Regions from separate parts of the Pelosinus baikalensis genome, predicted to be linked through region 2. Evidence: a T-box and tRNA genes for the amino acid it is inferred to sense, from the RefSeq annotation. Region 2 holds a T-box; the other regions hold tRNA genes.

Region 1 (2,198 bases), on a different contig from region 2:
TTTGCAGGGTTGAAACTCGGTATGGGTATGGCTTTAATTCTAATTGTAGCAGCCGAACTTTCTGCTGCAAAAGCCGGGGTCGGCTGGATGATATGGCGAGCCTATGACATGTTTGCCATCGAGCAAATGTTTATAGCACTTATCACACTATCCCTTCTTGGCTATGTATTTTCTTTACTCCTTGATATGTTGGAAAATTGGGTTCTTCCATGGAAAAAACAAGTCTAATAAAGGAGATGCATATAATGGCCTATGAGAAAGAAAGCATCTCAGTTTCAAATCTCAGTAAAATTTTTAATACGAATTCTGGTCAAATCACAGCCTTACAAGATATTTCACTATCCATCGGCGAGGGAGAATTTTTCTGCATTGTAGGACCTAGCGGTTGTGGTAAAACAACGCTACTTCGCATACTAGCAGGGTTGGATAGTTCTTCAGGCGGCACTATCACTATCAAGCCAACCAATATAGATCGTCCTATCAATTCTATGGTTTTTCAAGAACAATCGATTTTCCCCTGGATGACAGTGATCGATAATGTTTCATACGGATTACGCATGCGCAATATACCCAAAAAGGAACGGTATGAAATAGCCAGGCATTATATAGAAATGATTGGTCTCAGTAAATTTACTCACGCCTATCCCTCCCAATTATCTGGTGGTATGAAGCAGCGAGTCAGCGTAGCTCGCGCTTTTGCTAACGATCCTGAAATCCTATTAATGGATGAACCCTTCGGAGCACTGGATGAACAAAATCGCATCCTCCTACAACATGAATTATTAAGAATCTGGGAAGAAACAAGGAAAACGACGGTTTTCATCACCCATAGTATCGATGAAGCCTTATGTTTAGGAGATCGAATCATGGTAATGAGTGCCAATCCAGGCATGATTAAAACGATCGTTAATAACGATCTCCCCCGACCTCGAAGGATATCTGAAATACGCACTTCACTACAATACAACCAGTTATTCCAGTCGATTTGGCTGATTCTAAGAGATGAAGTAACAAATAGTAAAAATAATTCTTTCACATAAAGAAAAAAGCAACCACAAATTTAGTGAGTTGCTTTTCACTTGTAACGAAAAATTTGAATAAACTTAAAAAACGACACGATAAAATATCGTGTCGTTTGCAAATTTCTGGCAGGGGCAGAAGGACTTGAACCCTCAACCAACGGTTTTGGAGACCGCTACTCTACCAATTGAGCTATACCCCTATGGAGCGGGAAACGAGATTCGAACTCGCGACCCTCGCCTTGGCAAGGCGATGCTCTACCGCTGAGCTATTCCCGCATAATAATGGCGACCCAGATCGGATTTGAACCGACGACCTCCGCCGTGACAGGGCGGCATTCTAACCGCTAAACTACTGGGCCACATTGTCGTGTCATTCACCGACTTAATTATAATAACACAACTTTATCTTAAATACAAGAGTTTTTAACGAATTATGTTAATTTCTTTTTATGATTCTATGATTACACTGTACTAATTATTTATAATTTTCGGCTGCCGCGTTTTGTTATTGGCAGATTTTGAGCACATGAAGGACAGTCTTCCGATTGATAGGTTTTTACATCCAAGTGCAACAAAGCTTGATGAGGTACACCAAAATCCGCTTTACCCCCGCTGCGATCTACTAATATACCTACTCCTACAGGAATCCCGCCATGTTCTCTAACAACATCAAGAACTTCTTGTACTGAACCACCTGTTGTAATAATATCTTCTACAATTAATACTCGTTCACCAGGCTGAATAACAAATCCTCGCCGCAAAGTCATTTTTCCATTTTCCCGCTCGGTAAAAATCGCACGAGTTCCTAAGTTCTTCCCTACTTCATGAGCTAATAAAATTCCACCAGTGACAGGACCGATTACTAATTCGACCTGATCTTGAACAAATCTTTCTGCCAACGCCTTGCATAATTTAGCTGTATGCTCTGGATATTGCAGTACTTGAAATTTTTCTACATATTGTGGGCTATGTAAACCAGAAGTCAATAGGAAATGACCTTCCAGGATGGCACCCGTATCGATAAATAACTGCTTTACTTCTTCTTCCTTCATGCTCGTTCCCTCATTTCTTGTAAAATGTCTTTCACAGCCTGCCTTGGGTTTGCCGCAGCAGTAATAGGTCTGCCGATCACCAAATGATGCGCACCATTTTTCAAAGCTCTTGCTGGCGTAGCAA
Region 2 (2,198 bases):
GAAAAATCCGGTTGAATTTACTGTAAGTGGTGCAGTTTTAATGCAAACAGAGAAAATCTTGATAGAGTATTTGACGCAATGTTTGGACAAGCCACTTAAATCTATGAAGTTTATAAAACAAGTTGCTGAAGTAATGCAAGATGAAAAATGAGAGCAGCTAAAAGTTGTTGCCACAACAATGTAACAAAATGGAATTTTTGAATAAGGATTATCACTGTTGGAAATAATAACAAAAATATTTCTTAGGAGGATTTCATCATGGAAGAAATAACATTAGAAAAAATTGATATTATACGAGGGCGTACAGGGCTTTCCTATCGAGAGGCTAAAGAAGCATTAGAACGGAATCAAGGAATTTTACTTGATACGTTAATTGAATTAGATGAGAAGAAAGAAATAAACTGGACAGAGGGCTTTTCTGTACGATCTGGAGAAGTGATTGATAAGGTAAAAGCTCTTATCCACGAAGGCAATGTTAATAAAATTAGTATAAAGAGTGAAGGACGTACCTTAGTTGAAATTCCTGTAACACTTGGCGCTCTAGGAGCTGTAGTGTTACCACAAATTGCAGCATTAGGAGTATTAATAGCAATGTTTAAACGGTGTAGTATCGAAGTTGTGCGCAATGATGGCAGTACTACAGAGACAAAAATATCAGATGATGATACAGCAGTTGATGAAGAAAAAAATGAGTTTCATAAAAATAGTGGACTTTAGACGCTACTATATACCATTGACAATATAAATAACTTTTGTTATGATTTTAACTAAATTAAGGCAATGAAGGAAAAAAGTAGCCTATTGTTTTTAGCGAGTCAGGGATGGTGTAAGCTTGGCAATGTAATGGGTGAAAGGCATTCCTAAGCCGTAAGAGGAAATTCTGCGCATGCGCTCGATAGTGTGGAAGAGTAAAACTTGCTATAACTTAAGGTGGATCATGTTCTCATGGTCAATCAGGGTGGAACCGCGGGAAAAACCTCTCGTCCCTGTAACGATATGTTACTGTGGATAGGGAGGTTTTTATTTGTAAACAAGCAGTCGCATACGTTTATTTGCATAAGCAAGGCTGAGGATTGCATTTTGGCTGAGACTTAATGTAGATTAAGTTTTTTACTATTAAGGGAGGCGTATTATTAGTGACTTTTCAAGAGATTATTTTGACACTACAAAATTTTTGGGCTGGACAGAAATGTATTTTAATGCAACCGTATGATGTGGAAAAGGGGGCAGGTACAATGAATCCTGCAACCTTTTTACGAGCTTTAGGACCAGAACCTTGGAATGTTGCATATGTGGAACCTTCGCGTCGTCCTGCAGATGGACGTTATGGAGATAATCCTAATCGTTTGTTACAGCATCATCAATTTCAAGTTATCATGAAACCATCACCTGCAAATATTCAAGAACTCTATTTAGAAAGTTTGGTAGGTTTAGGAATTGATCCCAGTCAGCATGATATTCGTTTTGTTGAAGATAACTGGGAATCTCCAACCTTAGGTGCATGGGGACTTGGCTGGGAAGTGTGGTTAGATGGTATGGAAATTACCCAATTTACTTATTTCCAACAAGTTGGCAGTATTGATGTAAAACCTGTCTCTGTGGAAATTACCTATGGTTTAGAGCGTTTGGCAATGTATATTCAAGGAAAAGAAAATGTGTATGAACTAGAATGGGTAGATGGCGTTACTTATGGCGATGTTTTTCACCGTAATGAAGTAGAACAATCTCATTATAATTTTGAAATTGCTGATACGGATTTGCTATTCCAGTTGTTTGATATGTATGAAAAAGAAGCCATCCGAGTCATTGAAGCAGGCTATGTATTACCCGCCTATGATTATGTGTTAAAATGCTCTCATACTTTTAATCTATTAGATGCCCGTGGTGCGATTAGTGTTAGTGAACGTACCGGTTTTATTGGAAGAGTTCGTAATATGGCCAGATTGTGCGCACAAGGCTATTTAGAACAACGAGAAAAATTAGGCTTTCCCTTGCTTAAGGAGGGTAAATAATTATGGCAAAAGATTTATTATTTGAAATTGGTACGGAAGAAATTCCTGCAAGATTTATGGCAGGCGCTTTAAGCCAACTTGAGAATATTGCTAGAAATAAATTTGATGAACTTAGAGTTGGCTATAGAGATATTCAAGTGCTAGGGACTCCTCGACGATTAGCATTGATTGTGAGAGATGTAGTAG
Region 3 (2,198 bases), on a different contig from region 2:
TCCGTAGTAACTACAAATTAAACTACTGAATGCAAATTTATTTCTCACTCTTTATCCGTACATATAAGCTGAATTTTGGATAGTATAAAAATAACAAAGGCGCCTCACTCTTATTGAGTGAGGCGCCTTTTAAGGAATACTTGCTAAGCGACGGGCAGGTTTAGGTTTTAGCAGGTAGAACTACAGTCATCTTCACAGCAGCAGAAAAATAGAAGAATAATAATGATTATAATGATAAAGCAAGAACCTCCACGTCCGCCACCCCAGCCACCAAATCCCATAAATATTCCTCCTTTCTGCATGACTGGTTTTTATTATAGTTTATTCTTTTTAGAAGTTTTTTGTTACGAGATATCAAAATAGGAAAAATAACTTATCTCATATCCCTATTGCGACAAGTTTAGTATCAATCATCATTTATCATATAGACCAAGAAAAAAGCTGAAACGAAAGCTTCCGAAACTATGTCCAAAACCTTCTAAACTATGACCGAATCCTCCCAAACCAGGACCAATAAATGGACGCCAACCACCACAGTTACGATACATTATTTGCACCTCCTATGATCGCGTTCATTGTATATTATGTAATTTAACTATAAAGGTACTATAGGGACTTATATAAAAAGAGCCGTCCACCTAGTTAAAAGGTAGACTGCTCTTTAGTATACTTAAAACTTAAACCCTGCACCAACATAAGCAGCCGATTGACTGCCTGCCAGTTGATAAGCACCAACTTTGCCAATACTACCAGTGTAGCCAGCACCAGGCTCTATTTTCCCTTTAGTAAACATTGCACCCGCTGTGATCACGTTATGCCTGGTCAAATCAATAGTCGGAATCTCAGCTTTAATTGTGATTGTGCTGGTCTGTTTTAAATCGATCATATTTTTATCAAATACAAATTGTTCGTCATCTGTCTTATCGAACTTGCCTACCTTGCCATTCATCATATAACTCGTCTTAAAGAACTCCATTTAAAAATAAAATCAAACTACCTTAACGAAGAACAGGTAATAGAAGTAATTGAATCATATAAGGCATTGGAAAATAATAAAGCACCCGAATCTCTTCAGGTGCTAATCAACACTTTTCTTGACCGCGTTATCATCTGGAAAGATGAGGTTAAGGTCATTCTTAAAGTGTATGTTGGTTTGGTTGGTGCCGAGGACCGGAATCGAACCGGTACGGAGATTTCTCTCCGACGGATTTTAAGTCCGTTGCGTCTGCCAGTTCCGCCACCCCGGCATATTCATCATATGCCAAACTGTTAAAGGCAGTGTAGTAAACTATTTTTGGAGGCGACACCTAGATTTGAACTAGGGAATAAAGGTTTTGCAAACCTCTGCCTTACCACTTGGCTATGTCGCCATAATTGGAGCGGGAAACGAGATTCGAACTCGCGACCCTCGCCTTGGCAAGGCGATGCTCTACCGCTGAGCTATTCCCGCAATAACATATTAGAAAATAAAACTGGTCGGAGCGGCAGGATTCGAACCTGCGACCCCCTGGTCCCAAGCCAGGTGCTCTACCAAGCTGAGCCACGCCCCGTTTAAAATGGTCTGATCACCAGCAGAACATAACCTCGAAGAACGATCTTCAATGGTCTTCTTTATTCCGCTATACCAGCAATTTATTGATAAAAACAACCGTTAATATCGTTAAAATTTAAACTGTGGTGACGAGTTCTAATTATAGCAGAGGAATTAATATCCGTCAACAATATTTTATATCGTAATTTTTTAGTAGCTATTGAATCATAAAAAAAGTGCTGATGTGCCCTTTAAAAAATAGAACGAATTGAACCACAAAGACGCAAAGGACACAAAGGGCTTAATTATATTTTTTGTGTACTCCTTTGTGTACCGCACAGTGGCATTGTGCCTTTGTGGTTCATAAAATCTTATATTTTTCCACTAATAATACTATAGAATAACAGTAATGCCCTGCAATTTTAAATTGCAAGGCATTACTGTTACTCTTTGATTTCTAGCTTTTATCCTTAAGCGATAGCGGATGCAAGTTTTGCTCCAAGTTCTTTGCATGATGCAAGTCCTTCATCGTCAGGAGCGTTTTGGATTGTCAAAGCTTCTTCCACAAGTTTAGCCCCTTGCCCTTCCATTCGTTCCACCCAGTCTCTCATCCATTGACCATCTCCCCAGTCAAAAGAGCCAAATAAAACTAAAGGAATCCCAGATA
Region 4 (2,198 bases), on a different contig from region 2:
TCTAACTGAGGGCTTACTCCTTTCAAACGTTTCTCTCTCGCATCAGTGGCAATTAATAAAAACTTTGTATATAAATACGCCTTTTCGGAAAATTCATTAAGCCTTGGCGTTTTTTCTTCATAAGAAATCCATGGCAATAAGAACTCTTCCCATTCCATATGAGCATGCTTCTCCCCATAATGCTGTGCTGCTTTAATTTCATCTCTATTAATAAGAGATATGGCAAAAGCCTGATTGCATACCAATGCCAGCAATACGAAAATGGACCCTAGTATTCTCATAATAGTACCTCCTAATGTTTCGATATAATATCTTTCCGCCCAAAAAGCCTTGTACAATAGACATGCCACTGTCTTTACTATGCTTTCGTTTAAACAAAAAGGCAGAGCCTTCTATACAGACTCCACCTTCCTTTCTTTATCTATATAGATTACTACGATCTAAAGATATCCAAGGATATAATATAAAATTTAATATACATCTCTTCCAAATAGCGTTTATAAATGTACTAACATTATATAGAATATTTAAAATAAAATCAATAGAACAGAATAGAGCAATTGCGAATTACAGCAACGAGCATTCATTGCTGCTCATTAAGTCCTTTTTTCTTCAGCATTATTTACTAGGAAATTAAGTTTTTTTAGCTTTGCTAATATGATTCTCCACTACCCTCTTCTAATAACCAGAGTTCATCTTCTGGAACAACAATCAATTTTTTATCATTGCCGCATTCTACTAAATATATCCAGTTGTAATTCAGGAATCGATAACTAACAATAACTCCTTTCACTAAAGAGCTTCCAAATAATGTTCGCTTCTCAAAAGATACTTTATCGTTGTTTTTATATCTGTTAATTTTGTTATCCACTAGCATTCCCTCCTTGCTCGCTATTAATCTGTACCAGGCTGTAAAAGCAACTTACTTACAAGCATCAAAAAGCTGTTAATGTCATTATCAAACTTCCATTTACAGATATAGTTATTATGACCACTACATAAAAGAAATATGACCTTCCAATATAGAAGTCTAATTAAATTTAAATTCTAACGCTGCATCTTCGAGGTGTTGTATTGCACTTTTAGACAATAAAAAAAAGCTTGCACAGTATGCAAACTTTCAACTTCTTAATGGTGTGCCTGGCACGATTCGAACGTGCGACCCACGGCTTAGAAGGCCGTTGCTCTATCCAGCTGAGCTACAAGCACATATTTTTTTGAAATAAATGGAGCGGGTGAAGGGAATCGAACCCTCGTAACTAGCTTGGAAGGCTAGCGCTCTACCATTGAGCTACACCCGCACATAAATTGGATACTAATTTTGATGGTCGGAGCGGCAGGATTCGAACCTGCGACCCCCTGGTCCCAAGCCAGGTGCTCTACCAAGCTGAGCCACGCCCCGTTAATCACATTATCTATTATAATATATTCCAACGAGATTGTCAAATACTTTTTTTTGAAAGTATTTTTATGTCTACTCATAAATCAACTGTAGCCGAGCATTATTCTCGGCTACAGCCAACTCACAAATAATATAATAACATAATTTAATTATTATGTCAATAATATTTTCTAAAAATCTGCATATATCCCGGTGGTAAATTACTTACTTTTGCGGATACATGAGAACTTGCTAATGGCCTCTAGCTTACTTATTAAACAAGCTCTTAAGTGCTTGCTTATTCGTATCACGATTTAGTTTCGCAATATACTCAGTCAGCTTAATATCTTTAGGGCATGCTTGTACGCAGTTTTGGCTATTGCCGCAACTTGCCAATCCACCCTTTTCCATCAATGCATCCAAGCGCTCTTCTTTCTGATATTCACCAATGGGGTGCAGATTAAAGAGATGTGCTTGTGCAATAGGAGCAGGCCCAATGAACTCGGAGCCCCGATTTACATTTGGACAAGCATCCATGCAACAACCGCAAGTCATGCAGCGAGAAATTTCATAAGCTGTAGTTGCAGTTTTTGGATTCTGACGCGGAGCATCATTATGAACTTCCCAGGTTCCATCTACATCTACCCATCCATGTATGCGTTTTAAACTTTCAAACATTACCGAACGGTCAATCATAAGGTCACGGACAACAGGGAAGGTTCTAGAAGCACTTAAACGAATTGGTTGTTCTAGATGATCAATTAGAGCAGCACAAGCCTGTTGTGCTTTACCATTGATAACCATCATGCAAGCACCA

What was found. The T-box of region 2 lies ahead of glyQ (glycine--tRNA ligase subunit alpha). A T-box ahead of a tRNA ligase gene usually reads a tRNA of that ligase, here a tRNA-Gly.
Region 1: it has a tRNA-Gly gene. The T-box ahead of glyQ (glycine--tRNA ligase subunit alpha) is inferred to sense a tRNA for this amino acid. The anticodon was not compared.
Region 3: it has a tRNA-Gly gene. The T-box ahead of glyQ (glycine--tRNA ligase subunit alpha) is inferred to sense a tRNA for this amino acid. The anticodon was not compared.
Region 4: it has a tRNA-Gly gene. The T-box ahead of glyQ (glycine--tRNA ligase subunit alpha) is inferred to sense a tRNA for this amino acid. The anticodon was not compared.

Annotation. Positions count from the first base shown of each region.
Region 1 covers NZ_JAJHJB010000005.1:141,385-143,582, reverse strand. Annotated here, with positions in the region: gene LMF89_RS05815 (ABC transporter permease) at 1-228, shown strand, start outside; gene LMF89_RS05810 (ABC transporter ATP-binding protein) at 246-1,040, shown strand; tRNA gene LMF89_RS05805 (tRNA-Trp) at 1,147-1,222, opposite strand; tRNA gene LMF89_RS05800 (tRNA-Gly) at 1,224-1,298, opposite strand; tRNA gene LMF89_RS05795 (tRNA-Asp) at 1,306-1,381, opposite strand; gene pyrE (orotate phosphoribosyltransferase) at 1,502-2,074, opposite strand; gene pyrF (orotidine-5'-phosphate decarboxylase) at 2,071-2,198, opposite strand, start outside.
Region 2 covers NZ_JAJHJB010000018.1:8,185-10,382, reverse strand. Annotated here, with positions in the region: gene recO (DNA repair protein RecO) at 1-151, shown strand, start outside; gene LMF89_RS13445 (DUF4342 domain-containing protein) at 259-717, shown strand; T-box leader at 772-991, shown strand; gene glyQ (glycine--tRNA ligase subunit alpha) at 1,137-2,012, shown strand; gene glyS (glycine--tRNA ligase subunit beta) at 2,015-2,198, shown strand, end outside.
Region 3 covers NZ_JAJHJB010000002.1:292,746-294,943, forward strand. Annotated here, with positions in the region: gene LMF89_RS25625 (hypothetical protein) at 414-548, opposite strand; gene LMF89_RS02850 (hypothetical protein) at 671-952, opposite strand; tRNA gene LMF89_RS02855 (tRNA-Leu) at 1,159-1,247, opposite strand; tRNA gene LMF89_RS02860 (tRNA-Cys) at 1,296-1,370, opposite strand; tRNA gene LMF89_RS02865 (tRNA-Gly) at 1,376-1,450, opposite strand; tRNA gene LMF89_RS02870 (tRNA-Pro) at 1,474-1,550, opposite strand; gene LMF89_RS02875 (flavodoxin) at 2,002-2,198, opposite strand, start outside.
Region 4 covers NZ_JAJHJB010000010.1:101,194-103,391, forward strand. Annotated here, with positions in the region: gene LMF89_RS09610 (hypothetical protein) at 1-281, opposite strand, end outside; gene LMF89_RS09615 (hypothetical protein) at 653-871, opposite strand; tRNA gene LMF89_RS09620 (tRNA-Arg) at 1,133-1,209, opposite strand; tRNA gene LMF89_RS09625 (tRNA-Gly) at 1,228-1,301, opposite strand; tRNA gene LMF89_RS09630 (tRNA-Pro) at 1,326-1,402, opposite strand; gene sdhB (succinate dehydrogenase iron-sulfur subunit) at 1,649-2,198, opposite strand, start outside.